DNA from 4 places in the Sorangium sp. So ce367 genome. Region 2 is predicted to be linked to each of the others. Evidence: riboswitches for the same ligand, from Rfam matches in the RefSeq annotation. Region 2 holds a riboswitch; each other region holds the start of a gene.
What was found. Region 2 has a riboswitch for cobalamin ahead of WME97_RS01370 (energy-coupling factor ABC transporter permease). Riboswitches for the same ligand answer to the same signal wherever they lie in the genome.
Positions count from the first base shown of each region.

Region 1: linked by a shared signal. The riboswitch ahead of WME97_RS21270 (ribonucleoside-diphosphate reductase subunit alpha) and the one ahead of WME97_RS01370 (energy-coupling factor ABC transporter permease) in region 2 are both predicted to bind cobalamin.
Region 3: linked by a shared signal. The riboswitch ahead of WME97_RS04880 (TonB-dependent receptor) and the one ahead of WME97_RS01370 (energy-coupling factor ABC transporter permease) in region 2 are both predicted to bind cobalamin.
Region 4: linked by a shared signal. The riboswitch ahead of WME97_RS21285 (TonB-dependent receptor) and the one ahead of WME97_RS01370 (energy-coupling factor ABC transporter permease) in region 2 are both predicted to bind cobalamin.

Region 1 is NZ_CP150334.1:5,572,358-5,576,543, forward strand. Features, by position in the region: gene WME97_RS21260 (prolyl hydroxylase family protein) at 1-458, shown strand, start outside; gene WME97_RS21265 (NAD-dependent protein deacetylase) at 493-1,359, opposite strand; cobalamin riboswitch at 1,495-1,702, shown strand; gene WME97_RS21270 (ribonucleoside-diphosphate reductase subunit alpha) at 1,958-4,186, shown strand, end outside.
Region 2 is NZ_CP150334.1:346,053-350,238, forward strand. Features, by position in the region: gene WME97_RS01355 (energy-coupling factor ABC transporter ATP-binding protein) at 1-151, opposite strand, end outside; gene WME97_RS01360 (CbiQ family ECF transporter T component) at 148-897, opposite strand; gene WME97_RS01365 (hypothetical protein) at 887-1,228, opposite strand; gene WME97_RS01370 (energy-coupling factor ABC transporter permease) at 1,225-1,938, opposite strand; cobalamin riboswitch at 2,037-2,244, opposite strand; gene WME97_RS01375 (enoyl-CoA hydratase/isomerase family protein) at 3,403-4,186, opposite strand, start outside.
Region 3 is NZ_CP150334.1:1,302,015-1,306,200, forward strand. Features, by position in the region: gene WME97_RS04870 (hypothetical protein) at 1-128, opposite strand, end outside; gene typA (translational GTPase TypA) at 206-2,092, opposite strand; cobalamin riboswitch at 2,243-2,450, shown strand; gene WME97_RS04880 (TonB-dependent receptor) at 2,691-4,186, shown strand, end outside.
Region 4 is NZ_CP150334.1:5,579,095-5,583,280, reverse strand. Features, by position in the region: gene WME97_RS21295 ((2,3-dihydroxybenzoyl)adenylate synthase) at 1-201, opposite strand, end outside; gene dhbC (isochorismate synthase DhbC) at 198-1,466, opposite strand; cobalamin riboswitch at 1,709-1,935, shown strand; gene WME97_RS21285 (TonB-dependent receptor) at 2,143-4,173, shown strand; gene WME97_RS21280 (hypothetical protein) at 4,167-4,186, shown strand, end outside.

The DNA of each region.
Region 1 (4,186 bases), 5.2 Mb from region 2:
CCGAGGCGCGAGGCTTCGAGCAGGCGCCGATCGGGGGCGGCGAGGTGATCAACCTCGAGGTGCGCAGGAACGGCCGCGTCATGATCGACGATCCGGGCCTCGCCGCGAGCCTCTGGGAGCGGCTCGCGCCGTGGATGCCGCCGAGCTTCGGCCTCCACCGCGCCGTCGGGCTGAACGAGCGCTTCCGCTACTATCGCTACACCGAGGGCGAATATTTCAACTGGCACGGCGACGGGTCGTTCGTGCGATCCGACGGCGAGCGGAGCCTGTTCACCGCGATGGTCTACCTGAACGACGACTTCGAGGGCGGCACGACCGATTTCTGGGGCGGCCGGAGCATCGCCCCGCGGCGCGGGATGGCGCTCCTGTTCGAGCACCGCCGGCTCCACCGCGGCGCCGCCGTGACTCGGGGGAGCAAGTACGTCCTCCGCAGCGACGTGATGTACCGGCGCGGGTGATGCCAGCGCCGCGCGTGCGCCGGCGCTCGGCGCCTCAGCGCCGCGCCGCGGTCACGCCGGCGCAGAGCGCCTCGGCGAGGCGCGGCAGCACCTCGCCGGCGCGGGCCTCGATCTTCAGCGCGCCGAGCTCCTCGCCGCGCGCGGAGCCGAGGTTGATCATGGCGATCGGGATGCCTCGCTGCGCGGCGCGCAGCACGAAGCGGTAGCCCGAGAAGACCGCCAGCGACGAGCCGACGACGAGGAGCGCGTCCGCCGCGTCCACGAGCGCGAACGCCGCGTCGACGATCGGCCGGGCCACGTTCTCGCCGAAGAAGACGACGCGCGGCTTGAGCGGCCCCTCGCAGCGGAGGCACGGCGGCGCACGGAAGCCCGCCACGTGCTCGGCGGGCAGGTCGGCGTCGCCGTCGGGGGCGACGTCGGCCGCGAGGCGCAGCCAGCCGGGGTTCTGGGCGAGGAGCCGCTCCTGGAGGGCGGCGCGCCGCTCCATCGCGCCGCACGCGAGGCAGGCGACCTCGGAGAGCGTCCCGTGCAGCTCGATGACGCGGCGGCTGCCCGCGGCCTGGTGGAGGCCGTCGACGTTCTGCGTGATGAGGCCATCGAGCTGCCCGCCGTCCTCCAGCCGCGCGAGGGCGCGGTGGGCAGGGTTCGGCTCGGCCCTGGAGAAACGCTCCCAGCCGATCACGGCGCGCGCCCAGTAGCGCTGCCGGATCTCGGCCGAGCGGGAGAACTCCCGCCCCTGGATCGGGTTCCGCGCGCGGCGCCGCGTCTCGGGCCCTCGATAATCGGGGATGCCGGACTCGGTGCTGCACCCCGCGCCCGTCAGCGCCACGATCCTCTTGCCGCGCAGGAGCGCGACGAGGTCGTCGAGCGGATCGGCCGGAAGCGCTTCGCTGAGCGGCATAGGCCCGGGTTGTGGCCCGCCGCAGCGCGCACCGCCAGGCCAGCGTGTGTCGACCGCGCGACCACGCAACCGCGCATGCAACCGAGCAACGGAGCTCCCCCACAACATCTCGCTTGACCGGCTCACTGCACCACCATATGTAGTGCCCGTGTTGGTGCCTCGGGCTTCGGCTCGGGGCTCAAAAGGGAACCCGGTGTGAATCCGGGGCTGCCCCGCAGCGGTAAGCGAGAACGATCTCCACGACGAGCACTGGCCCTCGGGCTGGGAAGCGGTGGACCGTAGGAATCCGGCGAGAGCCGGAGCGCTCGTGAGCCCGAAGACCTGCCAACATCCTGCGCTGGGGAGACATCCGGCGCCGGTTTGACCTGGAAGCCTCGAGGGAGGCGGGTAGGTCCGAGCTGGCGCAGACTCTCGCGCTTGTCCCGGTTCCGACCCCCTCCCGCGCTGTCTTCCTTTCGCCCGCGGGGGCGAGCGGTCGGTCCGAGGGCTCCTCCAAAGAGCCTGGCGCACCCGTGCGCATCGGCTGGCCTCTTCGCTCTCGCGGCATCGACGCGAGCGGTCCGGGACCGCTCGGAACGAGCACGACGAGGAGGATGCCATGCTGAACGAACCGTTGGTGAAGAGCAACGGCGCGGCGCCGTTGCGCGCGCTCCACGCACTCCACGCACCCCAGGCGCCCGCCATGACGAGCGCCGGCGCGGAGGAGGCGCCCCCGCACACGACGATGCGGGTGAAGAAGAGGAACGGGTCGAGCGAGCCCGTGGACGTCAACAAGATCGTCCGGGCGGTGAGCCGCTCGTGCGCGGCCCTGTCCGACGTGGACGCGCTCCGCGTCGCGACAAAGACCATCAGCGGCCTCTACGACGGCGCGACGACGCGCGAGCTCGATCAGCTCTCCATCCAGACGGCGGCGTCGCTCATCGCGGATGAGCCCCAGTACGCGAAGCTCGCGGCGCGCCTGCTCGCCACGTACATCGACAAGGAAGTCCGCAATCAGGAGATCCATGCCTTCTCGCAGTCCATCGCCGTGGGGCGGCGGCTGGGCCTCATCAACGATCGGCTCCACGGCTTCGTGGCGCAGAACGCCCGCAAGCTGAACGACGCCATCGAGCCGAGGCGCGATCACGAGCTCGAGTACTTCGGCCTGCGGACCCTCTACGACCGCTACCTGCTGAAGCACCCCGAGACGCGCCTCGTCATCGAGACGCCGCAGCAGTTCTTCCTGCGCATCGCGTGCGCGCTCTCCGAGACGGCGGCGCAGGCGACCGAGCTCTACCGGCTCTTCTCGTCGCTCGATTACCTGCCGAGCTCACCGACGATGTTCAACTCCGGGACGAGCCACGAGCAGCTCTCGAGCTGCTTTCTGCTCGACTCGCCGGACGATCACCTCGAGACCATCTACCAGCGCTACACCGACGTCGCGATGCTCTCGAAGTTCTCGGGCGGCATCGGGCTCGCCTACCACCGGGTGCGCTCGCGCGGCTCGCTCATCGAGAGCACCAACGGGCACTCCAGCGGGATCGTGCCGTGGCTCAAGACGCTCGACGCGTCCGTCGCGGCCGTGAACCAGGGCGGCAAGCGCAAGGGCGCCTGCTGCGTCTACCTCGAGCCGTGGCACGCCGACGTCGAGGAGTTCCTCTCGCTGCGCGACAACACGGGCGACGAGGCCGCGCGCACGCACAACCTGAACCTCGCGAGCTGGGTCCCGGACCTCTTCATGAAGCGGGTCGAGGCCGACGGCGAATGGAGCCTGTTCGACCCGAAGGACGCGCGCGATCTCCCCGATCTCTACGGTGAGGAGTTCGATCGTCGGTACGTCGAGGCCGAGCGGGCGGGCCTCGCCAAGAAGACGATGAAGGCCCGCGAGCTCTACGCGCGGATGATGCGCACGCTCGCGCAGACCGGCAACGGCTGGATGACGTTCAAGGACAAGTCGAACCGCGCCTGCAACCAGACGGCGCTGCCGGGCCGGATCGTCCACCTCTCGAACCTCTGCACCGAGATCCTGGAGGTGACCTCGAACGAGGAGTCGGCCGTCTGCAACCTGGGCTCGATCAACCTCGCTCGCCACACGGTCACGCTGGCGGACGGCGCGATTGCGTTCGACTTCGAGAAGCTCGCGCGCACGGTGCGGACCGCGGTCCGCCAGCTCGACCGCGTCATCGACCTCAACTACTACCCCATCCCCTCGACGAGGCGATCGAACCTCCGCTGGCGGCCTGTCGGGCTCGGGCTCATGGGCCTTCAGGACGTGTTCTTCCAGATGCGCCTGCCCTTCGACGCCCCGGCGGCGCGGGAGCTCTCCAGGCGGATCTCGGAGGAGGTGTATTACCACGCGCTCACGACGTCCGCGGACCTCGCGGCGGAGAAGGGGCGGCACCCGGCGTTCGACGAGACGCGCGCCGCGCGCGGAGAGCTCCAGTTCGACGCGTGGAACGTCGTCCCGGAGGACGCGGCGCGCTGGGAGGCGCTCCGCGCGCGCGTCCAGGCCGAGGGGCTCAGGAACTCGCTGCTCGTCGCCATCGCGCCGACGGCCACCATCGCGTCGATCGCGGGCTGCTACGAGTGCATCGAGCCGCAGGTGTCCAACCTCTTCAAGCGCGAGACGCTCTCGGGGGACTTCCTGCAGATGAACCGCTACCTGGTCGCGGAGCTCAAGCGGCTCGGCGCCTGGAACGACGCGGTGCGCGCCCGGCTCAAGCTCGCGGAGGGCTCGGTCCAGGGCATGGACGAGCTGCCCGAGGAGCTCCGCGCCGTGTACCGGACGGCGTGGGAGATCCCGATGCGCTCGCTCATCGACATGGCCGCGGATCGCGGGGCCTTCATC
Region 2 (4,186 bases):
GCCCAACGAGCGTCCGGAGCAGCGCGGTCTTGCCGGCGCCGTTGCCGCCGAGCACCGCCACGGACTCGCCCTCGCCGACGTCGAGGCGCACGTCGCGCAGCACGGGCTCGCCGAGCCGGTAGCCGAGCCGGGGGGCGCGCAGCGCGATCATCCGGCCTCTCCCGCGGCGACGCTGAGCCCGAGGGCCGCGAGGGCGGCGGCGGCGAACGCGACGTTCGCGGCGGGCGCGCTCGTCCTTCGGTCGGCGACGGGGAGCTTCCCCTGGTAGCCGCGGAGCTGCATCGCGAGCGCGGCGCTCTCGGAGCGCTCGAGCGTCCGGAGCGCCACGACGCCCGCGACGGCGCCGGCCGAGCGCGCTGCGGCCCCGGGGCGGGTGAACCCGCCGCGGAGCGCGGCGGCGCTCCACGCGCTGTCGGCCGCGCGCTGGAGCACGCCGGCGAAGCGCCGGGTCAGCGCGAGCAGCTCGACGAGGGCCGCGGGGACGCCGAGCCCGGCGAGCGCCGCCTCGATCTCGGCGGGCGCGGCGGCGCCGGCGAGCCACCGGAGCACCGCGGCCGCCGCGAGGACGCGCGCGCCGATGGCCATGGCGCGGTGGGCCCCCTCGGCCGTGATCGCGTCGACGGGGAACGGCGCGCCGGGGAGGAGCGGCGCCCCCGGCGTGAGCGCGAGCGCGAGCGCCGCCGCGACCGCTCCGATCCACGCGGCGGGCGCGGCGGCGCGGAGGACGGCGCGCGCCGGCGTGCCCTGGAGGTGGAGGGCCGCGCACGCGAGGAGGAGCAGCGCGGCCGGCGTGGCGGGCGAGCGCGCGCCCGCGGCGACGCAGCACGCCGCCACGGCGGCCCCGAGGCGGAGCCGGGCGTCCACGTCGCGGAGCCGCGGGGGCGGGTCAGTCCGCACGGAGGCCTTCGCCGCCGGCCTTGACCGCGGGCGCGCCCGCGCGCTCGACGAAGAGCACGCGCGAGAAATAGCCGAGGGCGAAGCCGGCGAGGAGCCCGGCCCAGAGGAACGCGAAGAGCAGGAGGTCGCCCTCGAGGCCCGCGAACAGCGGCCCCGTGTCGTGGCGCCCTGCGTCCTCGGCGACGCGGCGCACCACGGCCTCGTCGACGCCGTCCCAGGACGCGTTGCCGCAGGCGGCGAGCCAGAGGGAAGCGGCGAGCCGGAGCGCCACCGCGCACGCGCGCCGCGCGAGCGGCGCTGGCAGCGGGCGCTGTCCGAGCCGCCGCGTCACGACGCCCCCGGGGCGAGCCGGACGACCTGGAGCCGGTCCAGGATGTCGGGCCGCCGGGCGCGCAGGAAGGCGAGCGCCCCCGCGGTCATGACGCCCTCGAGCAGGCCGAGCGGCAGCTGGGTGGGGACGAAGGCCAGGGCGACGCCCGTGAACATGGACGTCACCGACCCCTCGCCCGAGAGCCCGAGCGCGAGCGCGAGCGCCGTGGTGGCGTAGGTTGCCCAGTCCGACGTCACGCCCGCCAGGAACCCCGCGACCCAGAGGTTCGCGCCGCAGCGCCGCGCGAGGTGGAAGGCGAAATATCCGGTGAAGGCGCCCGCGATGCCCATCGACGCGACGTCGGCGCCGAGCGTGGTGATGCCGCCGTGCGCCAGGAAGAGGGCCTGGATAAGGAGCGCCACCACGGTGACGAGGACGGTCATCCAGGGGCCGATGAGCACCGCCGCGAGCCCTGTGCCGCACGGGTGGGAGCAGGTCCCGGCGGTCGGCACCGGCACGGGCATGCACGAGATCGCGAAGACGGCGGCCGCGATGAGCCCGACGAACGGCTTGTAGAAGGCGTCCTGCTCGGTGCGGCGCCGGAGCAGGTGGAGGGCGATCGCGACGAAGGGCAGGGCGAGCGCGTTCCAGAAGGCGCACCAGCCGAGCGGCAGGACGCCTTCCGCGAGGTGCATCGCGGCCGCGGGCCGGGGCGCGAGGAGCGTCCCCAGGGACACGGCGGCGATCGACAATGCGCGGCCGTGAAGACCGATTTCGGCGCTCCGGGTGAAGTCCGCACCCGAACGCCACGAAGACGTGCGCAAGCTGCACCTCGTGGGAGGCTCGGGTAGGTCTCCCGGCTCATGGGTTCAGGGAGCTGATCGAGCTCCCAGCGCTGCGTCCACCTTCCCAGGCCTCTTCTAATGGGGCCCAGTGGTCTTCGGAGGCAGCTCCCCACTCACGGTGGCGGGACCGCGCCGGTTTTGCACCGGCTTCCCTGTTATGCCCCGGAGGGCACCCGAGGAATGGATTGTCAGGCCGGTGCTCGGTAATCCCGTTTTGTGCCCGGCGTCAAGGACGTCGCGCCCCGATCGCGGAGGAGGCGCTCGGCGGGCGCTGCCTGTGGCATGGCGTGTCGGACGAGCTCCCCGTCGAGCGCGGGTCAGCTCCACCTCGCGCGCGGTGCCCCGCGCGTCGGCCCGTGTATCCAGGCGGCGCGATCGCGCGAGCCGGGCGCGTACCGGGGTGCGGACCCCGGGCGCGCGGACCGGGCGAACCCGGGTGGGTCGACCGGGGGCGCGAGCTTCCGCCTTGCGCGGTCCGGCCCGCCGCGAGCGCCCTCGTCCGCGGCGTCGGTGCGGCGGTGATGCCTGCCGCTTGTGGACGCCTCGCCCTCGCGGGCACTGCCGAGGCGCACGAAGCCATCACTGCCGAGGCGCGCCGCGCGCCCGTCGGCGCCCCCATCGAGCAGACATGGGCGCGCCGACGAGCGATCGAGGCCCTGTGATGCGATGGCCGAGGCCGAGAAATTGACCCAGACGCATCACGCGAAGAATCGTCGAGCACACGTCTTGGATTATGTCCCTCTTAGAGAAAATCTGTTTACTTTATCGCCGCGCGGGTGCAGCGCCTGTCGCGGGCTGCGCCTGAGCGAGGTCTCTCGTGCGCTTGAATACAAGGCGCAGGCGCGTTCTTTCCGCAGTGTGCTTTGTTCGTCCTGGCTCTTTACTCGGGAGCAGGCGTCCGGTGTACGGCCCGCTGCCTCGTGGCATCTCTTATTGAAGAGATGAGGGATTTCGTGTTCGCTCGTCTCGGAATGCACGGCGAACGCTGCGCTGAGCGCTGTCTCCGGTGGAGGGGTATGCCCGGCTCGAACGTGAATTCCCGCAGCGCTGGTGTGTGTGGGTCGCGCGCCCGCCTGGCCGCCTTCGTGTCTGGAGCGCTCTGCTCGCTCGGCGTGCAGTCATTGCACTTTGTTATCGACAACGCGCATGCGGATGCCACAATCTGACTACCGCATGCGCACCGGCGCGGACCCCCCAGCCCGGAGCGCATGCGGTCTTTTTTCTTCGCACCGTGGCGGACGTTCAAGGCTCCGGCGCGGTGTCCCTGCCGCGGTCATTCTGGGCCCCCCTCCAGCGTGATGCGCGGTATTTTTTTTGCCGTCGAGCGCGCGGTTCGCGCCTCCCGAGCCTTCACTTGCCCGTGAATGTGGCCTGCGATTTCGCCAGGAACGCTTTCATTCCGAGCTGTTGATCTTCGCTGCCGAAGAGCGCGGCGAATGCCTGGGCTTCCAGCTCGTTGGCGGCGGCGAGGTCGAGGCTCTCGCCGCGCAGGAGGACGCGTTTGGCGGCGGCGACGGCGAGCGGCCCGCGCGAGGCGATCTTGAGGGCGGTCTCGCGGGCGCGCGCGAGGAGCTCGGTCGCCGGGAAGACGGCGTTGACGAGCCCGATCGACAGCGCCTGCTGGGCGGTGATCATGTCTCCTGAATAGACGAGCTCGCGCGCGCGTCCTGGCCCGACCCGTCGCAGCAGCCGCTGGGTCCCGCCGAACCCCGGGATGACGCCCAGGTTCACCTCGGGCTGGCCGAGCTTGGCGCCTTCGGCGGCGTAGATGAAGTCGCATGCGAGGGCGAGCTCGCAGCCGCCGCCCAGCGCGAAGCCGTTGACGGCGGCGATCACGGGGAAGGGGGCAGTCTCGATGAGCTCGGCGAGCCGGTGGCCTGCGTCGGCGAACCGTTTCGCGGCGATGCTGTTCATGGTCGCCATCTCCGCGATGTCGGCGCCGGCGACGAACGCCTTGCCGGCACCGGTCAGCACCGCCGCGCGGACCTCGTTGCCGTCGGCGGGCGCGAGGAGGTCGCGGAAGGCCGTGGTGAGCTCGCCGAGGACGGCGGGGTTCAGGGCGTTGAGTTTGTCGGGCCGCTGGATGGTCACGATGGCGACGTGATCCGCGCGCTCGACGGCGACGAACTGGAGC
Region 3 (4,186 bases), 960 kb from region 2:
GCGCCTGCGCCCCCGGCGCCGTCCGAGCTCCCCGGGAGCCCGTCGACGACGACGGCCCCGCCGCAAGCGCCCGCCCCCGCGAGCGCGACGAGCGAAGCCAGGAAAGCGAAGAGCAGCGGCGTTCTCATCAGGGCATCCTATCGCGCGGCAGGCACGGCAGGGGCGCGCATCAAACGCCCCGCACGTCCCGCGCGCCCCCGGTCGCTCACTCCACCGCCTGCGATTGCTCGATCGCGTCCTCGCGGCGCTCCCGGCGGTTGCACGCGAGCACCTTCTTGCGGACGCGCACCGCGTCGGGCGTGACCTCGACGAGCTCGTCGCCGTCGATCCACTCCATCGCCGTCTCGATCGTGAGCAGCCGCGGGCTGGCCAGGAGGACGTTCTCGTCCTTGCCGTGGTTGCGCACGTTCGACAGCTTCTTCTCCTTGATGACGTTGACGTCGGTGTCGTTCGGCCGGTTGTGCTCGCCGATGATCATCCCCTCGTAGACCTCGACGCCGGGGACGATGAAGAACATGCCGCGCGGCTGCAGGTGGTGCAGCGCGTACGGGGTCGCCACGCCGACGCGATCGGCGACGATGGCGCCGGTCGGGCGGCGCATCATCGGGCCGCCCCAGGGCGCCCAGCCGTCGAACATCGTGTTGAGCAGGCCCGTCCCGCGCGTCGCCGTCAGGAACTCGCCGCGGAAGCCGATGAGCCCGCGCGACGGCACCCGGAACTCGAGGCGGGCGCGGCCGAAGCCGGGGTTCGTCATCTTCACCATCCGGCCGCGCCGGGAGCTGAGGCGCTCGGTCACGATGCCGACGTAGGTGTCCGGCACGTCCACGACCACGAGCTCGAGCGGCTCCATCACCTCGCCGTCGATCTCGCGCGTCACCACCTCGGGGTTCGAGAGCTGCATCTCGTACCCCTCGCGCCGCATCGTCTCGACCAGGATCGCCAGCTGGAGCTCGCCGCGGCCGAGCACCACGAACGTGTCGGGCACCTCGGTCGGCTCCACCCGGATCGCGAGGTTCTTCATCGCCTCGCGCTCGAGCCGCTCCTTCAGGTGACGGCTCGTCAGGAACTTCGACTGCTTGCTCTTGCCGGCGAACGTCGACGTGTTGACGCCGATCTTCATCTTGATCGTCGGCTCCTCGACCACGATCCGCGGCAGCGCCTCGGGGTGCGCCGGATCCGTGATCGTGTCGCCGATCGTGACCGTGTCGAGCCCGGCGATCGCGATCACCTCGCCCGCGACGGCGCTCTCGACCGCGACGCGCTTCAGCCCCTCGTAGGCGTAGAGCATCTTCACGTAGCCGCGCGACTGGCCGCCCTCGCCGAGGAGCGCGACGTCGGCGCCGGACCGGGCGGTGCCGCGGACCACGCGGCCGACCGCGAGCCGGCCCACGTACTCGTCGTGGGTCGTGTTGCAGACGATGACCTGGAGCGGACCGTCGGGGTCACCGGAGGGGCCGGGGACCCGCTCGAGGATGGTCTCGAAGAGCGGCTCGAGGTCCTTCGCCTCGTGCTCGAGCTCGCGCTTCGCCTGCCCGAACTTCGCGATCGCGTAGAGCGTCGAGAAGTCCATCTGCGCGTCGCTCGCCTCGAGGTCGCAGAAGAGGTCGAACACCTCGGAGAGCACCTCGTGGGCGCGCGCGTCGCTCCGGTCGATCTTGTTGATGACCACGATGACCGGAAAGCCGCGCTGGAGGCACTTCGAGAGCACGAAGCGCGTCTGCGGCAGCGGGCCCTCGGCGGCGTCGACGAGGAGGAGCGCCCCGTCGGCCATCATGAGCGTGCGCTCGACCTCCCCGCCGAAGTCGGAGTGGCCGGGCGTGTCGACGATGTTGATCTTGACCCCGCGGTACCGGATGCTCGTGTTCTTCGCGAGGATGGTGATGCCGCGCTCCCGCTCGAGGTCGTTCGAGTCCATGACCCGCTCGGCCACGACCTCGTTCTCTCGGAAGGCGCCCGACTGGCGGAGCATGTGATCGACGAGGGTCGTCTTCCCGTGGTCGACGTGGGCGACGATGGCGATGTTGCGGAGATCGTTACGGGGCATATACGGCGGCGGCCGTGTAGCACGCGACCCACGGAGGAGCGAGCCCATCCTCGCTAGAGCCCGAACGTTCGGCCTGCACGGCAGGCCCGCGTCGAGGCGCTCGGATGGAGAGCGCGAGGCGCGCGCATGGCGCGAGAGCGGCGCGCGTCGAGCGGGCGAGCCGAGCGGTAGCGATTGACAGCCGAAGGCGCACGGCCATAGGGTGCGCGCCGTGCTGGTGCCCGGGCGTTCGCCTGGGCCGAAGAGGGAACCCGGTGAAATTCCGGGGCTGCCCCGCAGCGGTAAGCGAGAACGACCTCCACCCCATGCACTGGCCCGCCGAGGGCTGGGAAGCGGTGGACAGTAGGGAGCCGGTCAGACCGGAGCGCTCGCGAGCCCGAAGACCTGCCAGCGCCCGGCGGCGGGAGACATCCGGCGCCGGTTCGACCTGGGAGCCTCGAGGGAGGCGGTGAGGTCCGAGCCGGTGCAGCTCCACCTCTCTGCGCACGTCCCGGATACCGAACCGCCCCCGCGTCGCCTTCCGGTCGCCCGCGGGGGCGAGAGGTCGGTCCAGCGCACCGTGCGATGGCCAGCCATTTCGTCCTCGCGGAGCTCGACGCGAGCGGCCCGACGCCGCTCCGCGCGATTGCGGCGAAGGAGGACACGAATGCTGCGCGAGACGGTCACGACGAGCCACGGGCACCGCCATCCATTTCACCTGCTCGCCGCGTTATCCATGGTGCTGGCCGCCGCGCGGCCCGCGCGCGCCGAGGGCGACACCCCCGAGGCGCCCGCTGCCCCGCCGGAGACCGCCGCTGCAGCGCCCACCGGCGAGGGTGCGCCCGCGGGCGACGCCGCGATCGAAGTGACGATCCAGGCGGAGAAGCCGGGCAGCGAGGCCGCGTCGCGCGTCTCCGTCGGACACCGGGAGCTCGAGCTCAGGCCGAGGCTCCGGCCGGGCGACCTCCTCGAGTCGGTCCCCGGGCTCTTCGCCGTGCAGCACGCGGGCGGGGGCAAGGCGAACCAGTACTTCCTCCGCGGATTCGACGCGGATCATGGGACCGACGTCGCCTTCTTCGTCGACGGCGTGCCCGTCAACATGGTCAGCCACGGCCACGGGCACGGCTTCACCGATCTCTACTTCATGATCCCGGAGCTCGTGACAGGGCTCGACGGCTACAAGGGGCCTTATTACGCGAGCATCGGCGACTTCGGTACGGCGGGCGCCGTCAACCTGCGCTTCGCCGAGAAGCTCGAGGAGAGCTACGCGCAGGTCAGCCTGGGGCAGTACGGTATCCAGCGCGGCCTCGTCATCGCCTCGCCGGATCTCGGCGACACGTGGCGCGCGGTGGCCGCGGCGGAGATCTACCGGAACGACGGGCCGTTCCTGAGCCCGGAGCGGCTCAAGCGCTTCAACGTGTACCTGCGGGCCACGCACGATCTGGGCAACACCGGGAAGGTCCAGATGACCTGGATGTCGTATGGATCGACCTGGCACGGCTCCGGCCAGATCCCCGCGCGCGCCGTGTGCGGCGAGGGCGAGCAGGGCGGGCTGAACCCGCCGCCCTCGGCGTTCGGACAGCCGTGCATCGACCATTTCGGCGCCGTGGATCCGACCGAGGGCGGGGCGACCGAGCGGCACATGGCGTCCGTCGCGTACTCCACCGCGTGGCGGGACGCCGATCTGAGCGCGCTGGCCTACCTCGTCCGGTACCGCTTCACGCTGTACTCGAACTTCACGTTCTTCAGCGAGGACCCCGTCCACGGCGACCAGATCGAGCAGAACGACGACCGCACCGTCGGCGGCGCCGATCTCCGGTTCCGCAGGCAATACGAGCTCGGTGGGGCGAGGTTCACGACCTCGCTGGGGGCGCAGATCCGCGCGGACGCGATCGACAAGTCCCTCCACCACGACGAGGCGCGCGAGCGGATCGAGGAGAAGAGCAGGACCCACGTCGATGAGAGCCAGATCGGCGTCTACGTCGAGCAGGACGCCCGGCTCCGGCGCTGGCTCCGCGTCGTGCTCGGGGCGCGCGCGCAGTGGATCGACGTCAACGTGGACGACCCGGGCGAGGACCTCGAGGCGGCGGGGAACAGGTCGAGCGGCGCCCGGGGACAGATGCAGCTGCTCCCGAAGCTCACGGCGATCGTGTCGCCCGTCGA
Region 4 (4,186 bases), 5.2 Mb from region 2:
CCGGCGATCGCCGCTGACGAGCGCGATCCGATCCGGGTGTCGCGCGGCCCGCTCGCGGAGCAGGCGCCCGAAGGTCTCGCCGCGCCAGTAGCCGGCGCGCCGGTAGAGAGCGGCCATCTCGGCCGGCCACGGAGTCCAGCCGTCGAGCGCCTGCGGTCGCGCCTCCGCGGGCGCCTGCCGGCTCTCCTCAGGAGCGATCATGCCCTCTCCGGCGCCTGGTTGAGGCCGAGCGCGTTCAGCATGGTCCCGAGCTTGGCGGTGGTCTCGGCGAGCTCGTGCTCGCCGTTCGAGCCGATGACGATCCCGGCCCCGGCATAGAGGCGGAGCGCCCGGCCGGCGACGTCGGCGCAGCGGATGACGACCGCCCACTCGCCGTCGCCGCTCGCGTCGGACCAGCCCACGAGCCCCGTGAAGAACCCGCGATCGAACCGCTCGATCGCCCCGATGGCCTCGCGGGCGCGGTCCGTGGGGTATCCGCACACGGCGGGGGTCGGGTGCAGCGCGGTGGCCAGCTTCATCGAGGAGATCGAGAGATCGCGCAGCTCCCCGGTGAGCCGGCTCGACAGGTGCCACAGCGTGGGGGTCTGCGTGAGCGAGGGCTCGTCGGGGACGCTCAGGCGCCGGCAGAACGGCCGGAGCGCGGCGGCGACGGCGTCGACGACGATCGCGTGCTCGTGCCGGTCCTTCTCGGACGCGAGCAGGGCGATCGCCCGCCGGCGGTCCTCGTCGGGGTCGGGGCTGCGGACCGCGGAGCCGGCGAGCGGATTGGCGATCACCCGGAGCCCGGAGCGGGACAGGAGCAGCTCCGGGCTCGCGCCGATGAGCGTCCGCGCGCGCGAGGTCGAGACGCCGCGCTCGGAGCTGGAGAGCCCCGCCGTGGGATCCGAGAGGTTGGCGGCGAAGGTGTAGCCGTTCCGGTTCTGCTGCGAGAGGCGCTGGAGGACGAGGCGGAGATCGACCGGCTCTCGCAGGACCATCTCCAGCATCCTGGAGAGGACCACCTTGCTCAGCGCCTCGGACCGCATCAGGCCCACCGCCGTCTCGACGCCGCGCACGTAGTCGCGGGGCTCGGGGACCTGGCGCAGCTCCTGGATGGTGATCGGCAGGTGCGACCGCGGCGATTCCGACGTGTAATTGAGCGGGCCCGCGCTCTGGATCGCCCTCGGCACGATGAGGTGCGCCGGCGACGTGCTGTTGAACGGCACCGCGCCGACCACCATGGGGAAGCCCTGGCCGGCGCCGGCCCTCGACGCCGACGCGAGCACCCTCGTGACGCGGTCCGCGAGGCGATCGCCCTGATCCGCGCCGTTCGGCTCGAGGATCATGTCGTGTACGCCCTGCGCGAGGAGCGTGCGTGTCGGCGACGCGAAGAAGAACGCCGACTCAGGGGTGTATTGCTTCAACAGCTGCCCTGCGTTCACCGCGGGCAGCCCGACAGAGGCCGGTATCGAGATGGAACTCGTCACATTCAGCTCCGATGGGCGTCGAGAGCCACGTGGGCTCAGGTCATCGGGCGCTGGACGTCAGGTCTCGGGCCGCTCGTCTCTGACAACTGATAAAGAAAATCAGTTTCAAGTAACTCATGGCACGCGCGTGCAAGACTGTCAAGGGACTCCCGATTCTGTCTCGGGTGTGCGTCGCCGGTGGGCTCGCGGACGGGGCGCTCCGGGCCTTCGCTTCAGCGTTGACATCCTGCGTGACGGGTGCGACGAGTCGCCCCGCCATCGGTGCTCGTCCGGCCATCCCCTGGCGAGCTGAAAAGGGAACCCGGTGAGAATCCGGGACTGCCCCCGCAGCGGTGAACGGGAACGACCATCACCAAGAAGCACTGGGCATGCACCAGAGCAGCCTGGGAAGCGGTGATGTGTAGGAGAGCGACCGGCGACGGCCGCAGCGCCCGTGAGTCCGAAGACCTGCCGAAGGTGCGCGCGCCGGTGCGCTGGCGCGCGCTGACCTGAGCCTTCGAGGGGAAGGCGCCCAGGCTCTCGACCACCTCGCTCGCGCGCGGTGCCGTGGCCCGTCACGCAGCCCCCTCGCTTCGGCTCTCAGCTCACCCGGAGCAGCGCTGGGTCGACGCGGGCAGGCGGCGCGTGAATGGTTGATTCCTCTGATCGTCGGTCGCGTCGGCGCCGGAGCGCCGGCGTGGCGCGCTGGCTCTCGCTCGCCGCCTGCAGCGCCGTGGCAGCCTCGCCTGCCGCCCGCGCCGACGATCCGCGCCGGCCTGCGGGCGAGCAGGGGGGTGATCCCGCTGCCGCTCCGCCGGGTGCAGACCCGCTGGAGGTGCGCGTCGAGGGGGATCACATGCGCGCGCCCGCGCCGCCCAAGGACAGGTCCGTCGCGGGGTCGGTGCTGGGCCGCGAGCGCCTCACCGGCGCGGGGCTCGGGGCGGCGGACGTGCTCCGCACGCAGCCGGGCGTGCTCATCATCGAGTCGGGCGGCTTCGGCGGGCCGGCGACAGCGGCCCTCCGGGGGGCGACCGCCACGCAGACGCCGGTGTACCTCGCCGGCGTCCGCCTGAACGACGACGTCGTGGGGACGGCGGATCTCTCCCTCGTGCCCCTCTGGCTCATCGAGCGCATCGAGATCTACCGCGGCCACGCGCCCATCGAGGCCGACCGCCTCGGCCCGGGCGGCGCGATCTTCTTCGAGCCGCGGCGGCCTTCCCGGACGACGGCCGGCGTGGGCGCCATGGCGGGCTCGCTCGGCGCGCGGCGCGGGTGGGCGTTCGCTGGCGCCAGCGCGGGCCCGGTGAGCGCGATCGTCGGGGTGAGCGCGGAGGCCGCGGAGAACCGCTACGCGTTCGTCAACGATGGCGGGACGCTCTTCGACGAGAGCGACGACACCGTGGAGCGCCGGCAGAACGCCGACGTGCGCACGATCGACGCGTGGGCGCTCGCGCGCGTCGAGCTCGGCGGCGGCGCGATCGTCGACGTGATCGCGAACGGCACAGGCCGCGAGCAGGGCGTGCCGAGGCTCGCGCTCCTGCCGTCCCGCGAGGCGCGGGGGGAGTCGCGGCGCGCGCTGGCGTCCGTCGCGGCGCGGGTGCCGTTCGGCGGAGAGGCGCAGCACACGCTCGAGGCGCGCACCTCGTTCATCGAGGCGCGGTCGGAGGTCCACGACCCCCTCTTCGAGCTCGCGCTGCAGACGCCTGAGCTCCGGCTCGCCGGCCGCCGCCTGGAGCAGACGCTCGGGGCGACGCTCTCCTTCGCCGACCGGCTCCGTGTGCGGCCCGTGCTCTCGGTCGCGCGCGAGGGCATCTCACGCGCGCCGGACGACGTACCGCTCGCGCGGACGCGGCGCTCGTTCGCGCGCGGCGCCGTCAGCGCGGAGGCGCGCCTCGGCGAGGGGCTCGCGCTGCACGCCCTCGCGAGCGGGGAGTGCCACGCCACCGGGGCCGACCGCGAGCGCCCTTGCGACGTGCTCGTCCCGACCGGGCGGGTCGGCGTGGAGGCGGGGAGCGACAGGCTCCGGCTCCTCGCGACCGTGGGCCGCTACGTCCGCGTCCCGACGCTCGGCGAGGTGTACGGCGTCTCCGGCGTCGTCCACGGCAACGCGGAGCTCGAGCCGGAGTCGGGCGCCACGATCGAGGCCGGGATCCGGGCGCAGACGGGGCGCGGCGCCGTGCTGCGCGGCGCCTTCATCGACGTGTTCGCGTTCGGGAGCGCGGTCTCCGGGCTCGTCGCGTACGAGAAGTCCGGCCAGGGCTACGTGAGCCCGTACAACGTCGGCCGCGCCCGCGTCGTGGGCGCGGAGCTCCTGGCCGGGGTCGAGGTGACCCCGTTCCTCCGCGCCGAGATCGCGGCGACGCTGCTCGATCCGCGGGACACGACGGCGGGGCGGACGACGAGGAACGACCTCCTCCCGTTCCGCTCGCGCCTCGTCGTCGCGCCGCGCCTGCACGCCGAGTGGAAGCGCCCGGGCGGCGGCGTGTTCTCGGGCGCGTCGGGCGAGATCCGGGCCGTGTACCAGTCGAGCCGGTACGCCGATCCCGCCGGGCTCGGCGTGATCGCGGAGCAAGCGACCCTCGACCTCGACGCGGAGGCGAGGTGGCTCGGCGGGCACCTCGCGGTGAGAGGTCGCGTCGCGGACCTCCTGGACGCGCGGCGCACGGATGTCGTCGGGTTTCCGCTCCCGGGGCGGAGCGTGTTTTTCACACTGGAGTCAACATGGTGAAGATCAGTCTGTT